2 regions of the Micromonospora sp. WMMD980 genome follow, and region 2 is predicted to be linked to the other one. Evidence: predicted binding sites of a transcription regulator. Region 2 holds the regulator's gene; the other holds the start of a gene.

Evidence for each region. The regulator HrcA, encoded in region 2, represses chaperone genes, less so after heat shock. The targets are predictions, from matches to a motif close to GGTTNGCACNCTCNNNNNGAGNGTGCNAACC.
Region 1: groL (chaperonin GroEL) is a predicted target of HrcA. The motif match lies at 2,371-2,401, and genes of this name have one in related genera.

Annotation. Positions count from the first base shown of each region.
Region 1 covers NZ_JARUBE010000003.1:6,002,850-6,006,981, reverse strand. The annotation lists gene O7618_RS28360 (GNAT family N-acetyltransferase) at 1-210, shown strand, start outside; gene O7618_RS28355 (hypothetical protein) at 273-479, shown strand; gene groL (chaperonin GroEL) at 551-2,173, opposite strand; gene O7618_RS28345 (hypothetical protein) at 2,449-3,693, opposite strand; gene O7618_RS28340 (cold-shock protein) at 3,804-4,007, opposite strand.
Region 2 covers NZ_JARUBE010000003.1:183,663-187,794, reverse strand. The annotation lists gene ppk2 (polyphosphate kinase 2) at 1-355, shown strand, start outside; gene O7618_RS01360 (16S rRNA (uracil(1498)-N(3))-methyltransferase) at 357-1,091, opposite strand; gene dnaJ (molecular chaperone DnaJ) at 1,093-2,235, opposite strand; gene hrcA (heat-inducible transcriptional repressor HrcA) at 2,293-3,318, opposite strand; gene O7618_RS01345 (DUF4870 domain-containing protein) at 3,527-4,132, shown strand, end outside.

The sequences.
Region 1 (4,132 bases), 5.8 Mb from region 2:
TGGTTCGGACCGATGGGCACCGCACCGGCGGCCGAGGGTTCCGGGATCGGCGGGGTGCTGCTGCGCCGCTGCCTCCAGGACCAGGCGGCGGCCGGGATCAGCGCGGCGCAGATCGGCTGGGTGGGGCCGGTGCCGTTCTACTCCGGCGCGGCCGGCGCGCGGATCGAGCGGGTCTTCTTCCTCTACCGGAAAGCCATCAAAGGCGCATAACGCCGTTCGCCCTCCACGGTGATCGACAGGCACCTACGGTCGAGCACAGGAGGAGGCGGCGCATGGCCACGGATGAGGAACGGATTCACGACCCGGCCCCGGCCGGGGAACCGGCCGTCGATCGGCTCGACCTCGGCGACGCCGAACAGGTCGCCGCCGACCAGCCGCGCGCGGAGGAGACCCGGCAGCCGGTCGACGAGCCGAGACGTGTCGTGCCGCCGTACGACCGGACGCACAAGCGGCGCAACCAACGCCCGCTGCCCACCTGACGTGACACGCGGAAGGGGGCGGACCGCTGACGCGGCCCGCCCCCTTCGCGGCGTACTGGGTGGAGCTGGACTCAGAAGTCCATCTCCCCGCCACCCGGACCGGCCGGGGCGGCCGGGGTCTTCTCCGGCTTGTCCGCCACGACGGCCTCGGTGGTGAGGAACAGCGCGGCGATCGAGGCGGCGTTCTGCAGCGCGGAACGCGTCACCTTGGCCGGGTCGATGATGCCGGCGGCCAGCAGGTCCACGTACTCGCCGGACGCGGCGTTGAGGCCGTGACCCGGGTCGAGGTTGCGAACCCGCTCGACGACGACGCCACCCTCGAGGCCGGCGTTGACGGCGATCTGCCGCAGCGGGGCGTCCAGCGCGATCTTGACGATCTGCGCGCCGGTGGCCTCGTCGCCGGCCAGGTCCAGCTTGTCGAAGGCGGTCTTGCCGGCCTGCACCAGCGCGACGCCACCACCCGGGACGATGCCCTCCTCGACGGCGGCCTTCGCGTTACGGACGGCGTCCTCGATGCGGTGCTTGCGCTCCTTCAGCTCGACCTCGGTAGCCGCGCCGACCTTGATCACCGCAACACCGCCGGCCAGCTTGGCCAGACGCTCCTGCAGCTTCTCCCGGTCGTAGTCGGAGTCGCTCTTGTCGATCTCGGCACGGATCTGGTTCACCCGGCCCTGGATCTGCTCGGCGTCACCGGCGCCGTCGACCACGGTGGTCTCGTCCTTGGTCACCACGACCTTGCGGGCACGGCCCAGCATGTCGAGGTTGACGGCGTCCAGCTTGAGGCCGACCTCCTCGCTGATGACCTGGCCACCGGCGAGGATGGCGATGTCGGTCAGCATGGCCTTGCGGCGGTCACCGAAGCCCGGCGCCTTGACGGCGACCGACTTGAAGGTGCCACGGACCTTGTTGACCACCAGGGTGGCCAGGGCCTCGCCCTCCAGGTCCTCGGCGATGATCAGCAGCGGCTTGCCCGACTGCATGACCTTCTCCAGGATCGGGAGGAGATCCTTCACCGACGAGATCTTGCTGTTGACGATCAGGATGTACGGGTCGTCGAAGACGGCCTCCATACGCTCCGGGTCGGTCATGAAGTAGGCGGAGATGTAGCCCTTGTCGAAGCGCATGCCCTCGGTGAGCTCGAGCTCCAGGCCGAAGGTGTTGCTCTCCTCGACGGTGATGACGCCTTCCTTGCCCACCTTGTCCATCGCCTCGGCGATGATCTCACCGACGCTGGGGTCAGCGGCGGAGATGGAGGCGGTGGAGGCGATCTGCTCCTTGGTCTCCACGTCCTTGGCGAGCTTGAGCAGCTCCTCCGAGACGTTGGCCACGGCGGCCTCGATGCCCCGCTTCAGGGCCATCGGGTTGGCGCCGGCGGCCACGTTGCGCAGACCCTCGCGAACCAGGGCCTGGGCCAGGACGGTCGCCGTCGTCGTGCCGTCACCGGCGACGTCGTCGGTCTTCTTCGCGACCTCCTTGACCAGCTCGGCGCCGATCTTCTCGTACGGGTCCTCGAGCTCGATCTCCTTGGCGATGCTCACACCATCGTTGGTGATGGTGGGGGCACCCCACTTCTTCTCGAGCACGACGTTGCGGCCCTTCGGGCCGAGCGTCACCTTCACGGCGTCGGCGAGCTGGTTCATGCCCCGCTCGAGGCCGCGGCGCGCCTCTTCGTCGAACGCGATCATCTTGGCCATACGGCGTTGTCCTCCTGGACACTCACGGGCCACCCGGGATGCCCGGATGGGCCGTCTGGTGTACGCACCTTGGGGACGTCGCCACCTGGCGACGACGACGTCCTCCTCGGTCGGGCCGGACAGCCCGCGACGACCGGCCCCGTTCCGCTCCGACGCCTCCTGCGACGCCGGCGCGGCCGTGGCCCTACCGCCCCGACCATTGGCACTCACCGTACGCGAGTGCCAATGACTTGTTTAGCACTCTCCCTAGCCGAGTGCAAGCACGACAGCGCCGCTCAGCCGAGTTCCGCGGCCAGTCGGGTCGCGTTCACCGGAGCTTCGTGGGCCCGCTGTTCGGCATACGCGGCGACCAGACCGACGAGCTGCGCCACGTAGGCCGGCGCGGCCAGCAGCGCGCCGGCCACCGCAAGCGTCACCGCGCCGGCGGTGGCGCCCGGCGACGTCGTCGGATCGGTGCCGAAGACCGCGCCGTTCACCACGCTCACCACGAAGTCCAGCACGCTCGCCGCTACCAGCACGCACGCCACCAGCGCCGACCGGCCCAGCACCAGACCGAACCGCGTGTGGAACATCCGCCAGGACCGGCCGATCGGATCCTGCCGCTCGAACACGTAGACCGGCCCGAACAGCATGAGCGCGAACCCGGCGTAGACGCCCGGCAGCAGGCAGAAGCAGGCGCCGACGGTGACCAGGAGCGACACGACGATCGTCCAGCCCCAGAGGCCGAGGGCGCGGCGCAGCCCGTAGCGGAGCGCGGCTCCGACACCCGCCGGCTCACCGGCCGCCTGCCGGGCCACCACCCAGGTGCCCGCGCCCCAGCCCACGGCCTGGAGCGGACCGAAGACCAGCGCCGCGAACAGCAGCACGCCGTAGAACGCGGCGAACTGCTGGAGATAGCCGTCCGGCAGCACCGGCACGCCGTCCGGGCCGGTCACCATCTGGCCGGTGGGGGCGAGGAAGAGCGAGAGGACGGCGATCACCGCCGCCGGAACACCCTGCGCGAGCAGCACGATCGGCAGGAGCTGCCGCCACCCTCGCCGCACCGCGCCCAGGCACCGCGCGAACCAGCCGCCGACGCCCGCGTAGGGCGGGTTGACCAGCGGGTCGTTCGGGTCGAGACCGGGATACCAGCCGGGCGCCGGCTGCGCCGGGAAGGCCGCACCGGGCATCGGCCAACCCGGCGGCGTGCCGTGCGGCGTCGCCGGCCAGCCTGAGGTCGGACCGGGCGGAACCGGACCCGACTGCGACGGCCAGCCGGGCGGCGCGGACCCGTCGGGGGTGGAAGCGTCCCGGGGGGAGCCGGGCGGAGGGGCGTACCCCGGCTGGGGCAGGCCGACCTGGTCGGACGCGGGCGGGCCGGCGGAGTCCCACGGGTCGACGGCCGGCCGACCGGAGGTGGACGTCGCCGGCTCGGACGGGCCCGGCGGCTCCGGCACCGGGCCGGCGGCCGGCGCCGCGGGCCGGATCGGATCGGTCGGGGGCAGCGGTGGGTGGGGACCCGACGGGGGCGGCTCGGACATGGGCCCTCCTCAGCGACGACGGCTGGAACGGCTCATGATCTTCCACGGTGCGGGGCCGGGGCGCAGCACCGGTCGGGGTGGTTCGGCCGCGCGCGGCGGCCGTCGAGGGATCAGGCGATGACGCGGACCCGCTCGGCCTGCGGGCCCTTCTGGCCCTGGGCGATCTCGAACTCGACCCGCTGGCCGTCGTCGAGCGCCTTGTAGCCGTCCATCTCGATCGCGGAGAAGTGGACGAAGACGTCCTGCCCGCCGTCGACGGCGATGAAGCCGTAGCCCTTCTCGGCGTTGAACCACTTCACGGTGCCCTGTGCCACGGTGCACTTCCTCACTCTGCGCGGCGTGCCAAGACCCGGGAACCGGCGGACCGGCACCGGCGGCGCACCGGTTCGGGCCATCGGCGACGGCCGCTGAATTCGGTGACCGAAATCGCACGCTACAC
Region 2 (4,132 bases):
CTCGGTGTCGCGCAACGAGCAGCGCACCCGGTTCGTGGTGCGCAAGGTGGACCCGGTCCGGCAGTGGAAGCTGTCCCCGATGGACCTGGCCTCACTCGACCGCTGGGACGAGTACACCGAGGCCAAGGAGGCGATGTTCTTCTGGACCGACACCGCCGACGCGCCGTGGACGGTGGTGAAGAGCAACGACAAGAAGCGGGCCCGGCTGGAGGCGATCCGGCACGTGCTGCACCGGTTCGACTACGACGGCAAGGACGTCGACGTGGTCGGCACGCCCGACCCGCTGATCATCGGCCCGGCGGGCCTGGACCTGGGCCCCGAGGAGCCGCCGGTGCCGATCTTCCCGCGCCCCTGAGTCACCAGCGACCGAGGCGGGCGGCGAGCACGCTGAGCGCGGCCACCCCGGCGGTCGAGGTGCGCAGCACGGACGGCCCGAGCCGGACGCTGCGAGCGCCCGCCTCGCGGAACGCGGCCAGCTCCTCGTCGGCGATGCCGCCCTCCGGGCCGACCACCAGGACGATCTCGCCCGTCGGCGGCAGCTCGGCCGCGGTCAGCCGCTCGGCGGCCTCCTCGTGCAGCACGAACGTCGCGGCGGCGCCGGCGATCCGCCGAGCCACCGTGGCGGTGGACTCGTCCGGGGCGCCGGCCACCACCGGCAGCCACGGGCGGCGGGCCTGCTTGGCGGCCTCCCGGGCGGTGAAGGCCCACTTCTCCCGGGCCCGTACGCCCCGGTCGCCGCGCCACTGCGCCACCGAGCGGGCCGCCGCCCAGGGGACGATCTCGTCCACCCCGACCTCGGTCATCGCCTGCACGGCCAGCTCGCCCCGGTCGCCCTTGGCGATCCCCTGCACCACGACCAGCCGGGGGACGCACGCGTCGGCGTACCCCCGGTCGGTGATCCGCAGGTCGAGGGCGCCCCGGCCGACGGCGGTGACCACCGCGGCGGCGGTGCCGCCCCGGCCGTCGGCGAGCAGCAGCTCCTGGCCGACGCGCAGCCGCTGCACGGTGGCCGCGTGATGCCCCTCCGGGCCGTCCAGCGTCACCGTGTCACCGGTGGGCAGCGCCTCGACCAGGAACAGCGGCGCCGACACGTCAGGCGTGCCCGTTGAAGGCGTCACGCATCCGGGAGAAGAAGCCGCCCTGCTTGGTCAGCTCGGCGACCTCCTCGCCCCGGGTCTTGGCGAAGTCGCGCAGCATCCGCTCCTGGTCGGCGTCGAGTTTGGTCGGGGTGCGCACGTCCAGGTGGACGTAGAGGTCGCCCCGACCGGTGCCGCGCAGGTGCGGCACGCCGCGGGCGCGCAGCCGCAGCGTGCTGCCGGGCTGGGTGCCCGGCTTGACGTCGACGACCTCCTCGCTGTCGAGCGTCTTGATGGTCAGCCGGGTGCCGAGCGCGGCGGCGGTCATCGGCACGGTGACCCGGCAGTGCAGGTCGTCGCCCTTGCGGGAGTAGACGTCGTGGGTCCGTTCGTGGATCTCGACGTAGAGGTCGCCGGCGGTGCCGCCGCCCGGGCCGACCTCGCCCTGCTGGGCCAGCCGGATCCGCATGCCGTCCTCGACGCCGGCCGGGATCTTGACGGTCAGCGAGCGGCGGGTGCGCACCCGGCCGTCGCCGGCGCAGGTCGGGCAGGGGTGCGGGATCGTGGTGCCGTAGCCCTGGCAGACGGTGCACGGCCGGGCGGAGACCACCTGGCCGAGGAACGTCCGCTGCACCGACTGCACCTCGCCCCGACCACCGCACGCCTCGCAGGTCGCCAGGTGGGTGCCGGCGGCGGTGCCGGCACCGGAGCAGGTGGTGCAGAGCACCGCGGTGTCGACGGTGATCGGCGCCTCGACGCCGAACGCGGTCTCGTTGAGGTCCAGCTCCAGGCGCAGGATCGCGTCGGCGCCCGGCCGGGTGCGCGGCCGGGGACCCCGGCTGCCGCCCGCCGCGCCGCCGAAGAACGCGTCCATGATGTCCTGGAAGCCGACGAACGGGCCGGCGCCGCCCGGGCCACCCGGGCCCGCGCCGCCACCACCCGGGGCGAGCGGGTCACCGCCCAGGTCGACGATCTGCCGCTTCCGGTCGTCCGAGAGGACCTCGTACGCGGCGTTGATGTCCTTGAACTTCTCCTGTGCCTCCGGGTCCGGATTGACGTCCGGGTGGTACTGCCGCGCCAGCTTGCGGTAGGCACGCTTGATGTCGTCGTCGGAGGCGTCCCGGCTCACGCCGAGAATGCCGTAGTAGTCCCTGGCCACTGCGTCTGGTGTCCTCATGTTCGTCTCACGTCCGCGCCGGTCGTCGGCCCTGACTGGTCAGTTCTGGGCCAGCAGCTCGCCCACGTAGCGTGCCACGGCCCTCACCATGGCGATATTGCCGGGGTAGTCCATCCGGGTCGGCCCGAGCACGCCGAGCCCGCCCACGATGGTGGCGCCCGGCCCGTATCCGGTGCTGACCACCGAGGCGGCCCGCAGGTTGTCGATCTCGTTCTCGTCGCCGATGAGCACCCGGGTGGTGTTGCTCGGTTCCGTCTCGCCGATCAGCTTGAGCAGCACGACCTCCTCCTCGAGCGCCTCCAGGATGGGGCGCAGCGAGCCCTGGAAGTCGAGCAGGCCGCCCCGGGTGAGGTTGGCGGTGCCGGCCAGCGCGATCCGTTCCTCGTGCCGTTCGACGAGCGTCTCCAGCAGCACCGTGGAGAGCGTCGTCATGGCCGGCCGCAGGTGCGGCGCGGACTCCTCGACCAGTGCCTGCACCAGCGGCGGCGTCTCGGCGAGCTGGCTGCCGACCAGCTTCTCGTTGACCAGCCGGCGCAGGTCGGTCACGTGCTCGGCGGGGACCGGCCCGGGCAGTTCGACGAGCCGCTGCTCGACCCGCCCGGTGTCGGCGATCATGACGACCATGAGCCGGGTGGTGGAGATCGGCACCAGCTCCAGGTGGCGCACCTTGGACCGGGCCAGGCTGGGATATTGCACCACCGCGACCTGCCGGGTCAGCTGGGCCAGCAGCCGGACCGTGCGGTGCACCACGTCGTCGAGGTCGACCGCGCCGACCAGGAAACGCTCGATCGCCCGGCGCTCGGCCGGGCTGAGCGGCTTGACCCGGGAGAGCCGGTCGACGAAGAGGCGGTAGCCGCGGTCGGTGGGCACCCGGCCGGCACTGGTGTGCGGCTGCCGGATGTAGCCCTCCTCCTCCAGCACCGCCATGTCGTTGCGCACGGTCGCCGGCGAGACGCCGAGCTGGTGCCGCTCGACGAGGGCCTTGCTGCCCACCGGCTCCTGCGTCGAGACGTAGTCCTCGACGATGGCGCGCAGCACGGCGAGCTTGCGGTCGTCGAGACCCATCTCCCCACCTCCTGACGCACCTCGGCCGGGCGACGCGCGGCATCCGCCGGGCGGCTGGCACTCGACTGTAGCGAGTGCCAGTCTACGTCGGCACCCCCGCCGACGCGATGATCAGTGCCGGACCCCCGGTCCGCCCGCCGGTACGGCCCGGCGCGCCGGGGCCGAACAGCCCTGGTGTCGCTTGCTTCCGGGACCTACCGTGACGTGCATGACTGAACCTCCTCGCCCGCCCGGAGCGGGGGATCCCAACCCCCAGCCCGACCCGACCTCGCCGTCGGCCCCCTACGGCTCGTCGCCGACCGACGAGCCCCCCACCGCACCACTGTCCGGGGCTCCGGGCGGAGGCGGCTATCCCCCGCCCGGTGACTATCCGCCCCCGGGCGGCCAACCTCCGGCGGGCGGCTACCCCCCGCCGGGCGGCTACCCTCCCCCGGGCGGCTACCCGCCGCCGGGCGGCGGCGCGCCGGGCTACGGTGCCGGCTACCCCGCCGGCGGCGCCTACGGCCCGGCCGCCTACGCCAACAACGACGAGAAGACCTGGGCCCTGGTCGCGCACTTCGGCGGCGCCGCCGGCGTGATCATCGGTGGTGGCCTCCTCGGTTGGGTCGCCCCGCTGATCGCGCTGATGACCCGGGGGCAGCAGTCGCCGACCGTCCGCGCGCACGCCGTGGCGGCGCTGAACTTCCAGATCACCTGGGCCGTCGCCGGCGTGCTGGCCTGGGTGCTCACGCTCGTCACCTGCGGCATCCTGTTCTTCGTCCCGATGCTCGTCTGGCTGGTGCCGCTGATCTTCGGCATCATCGGCGGCGTCAAG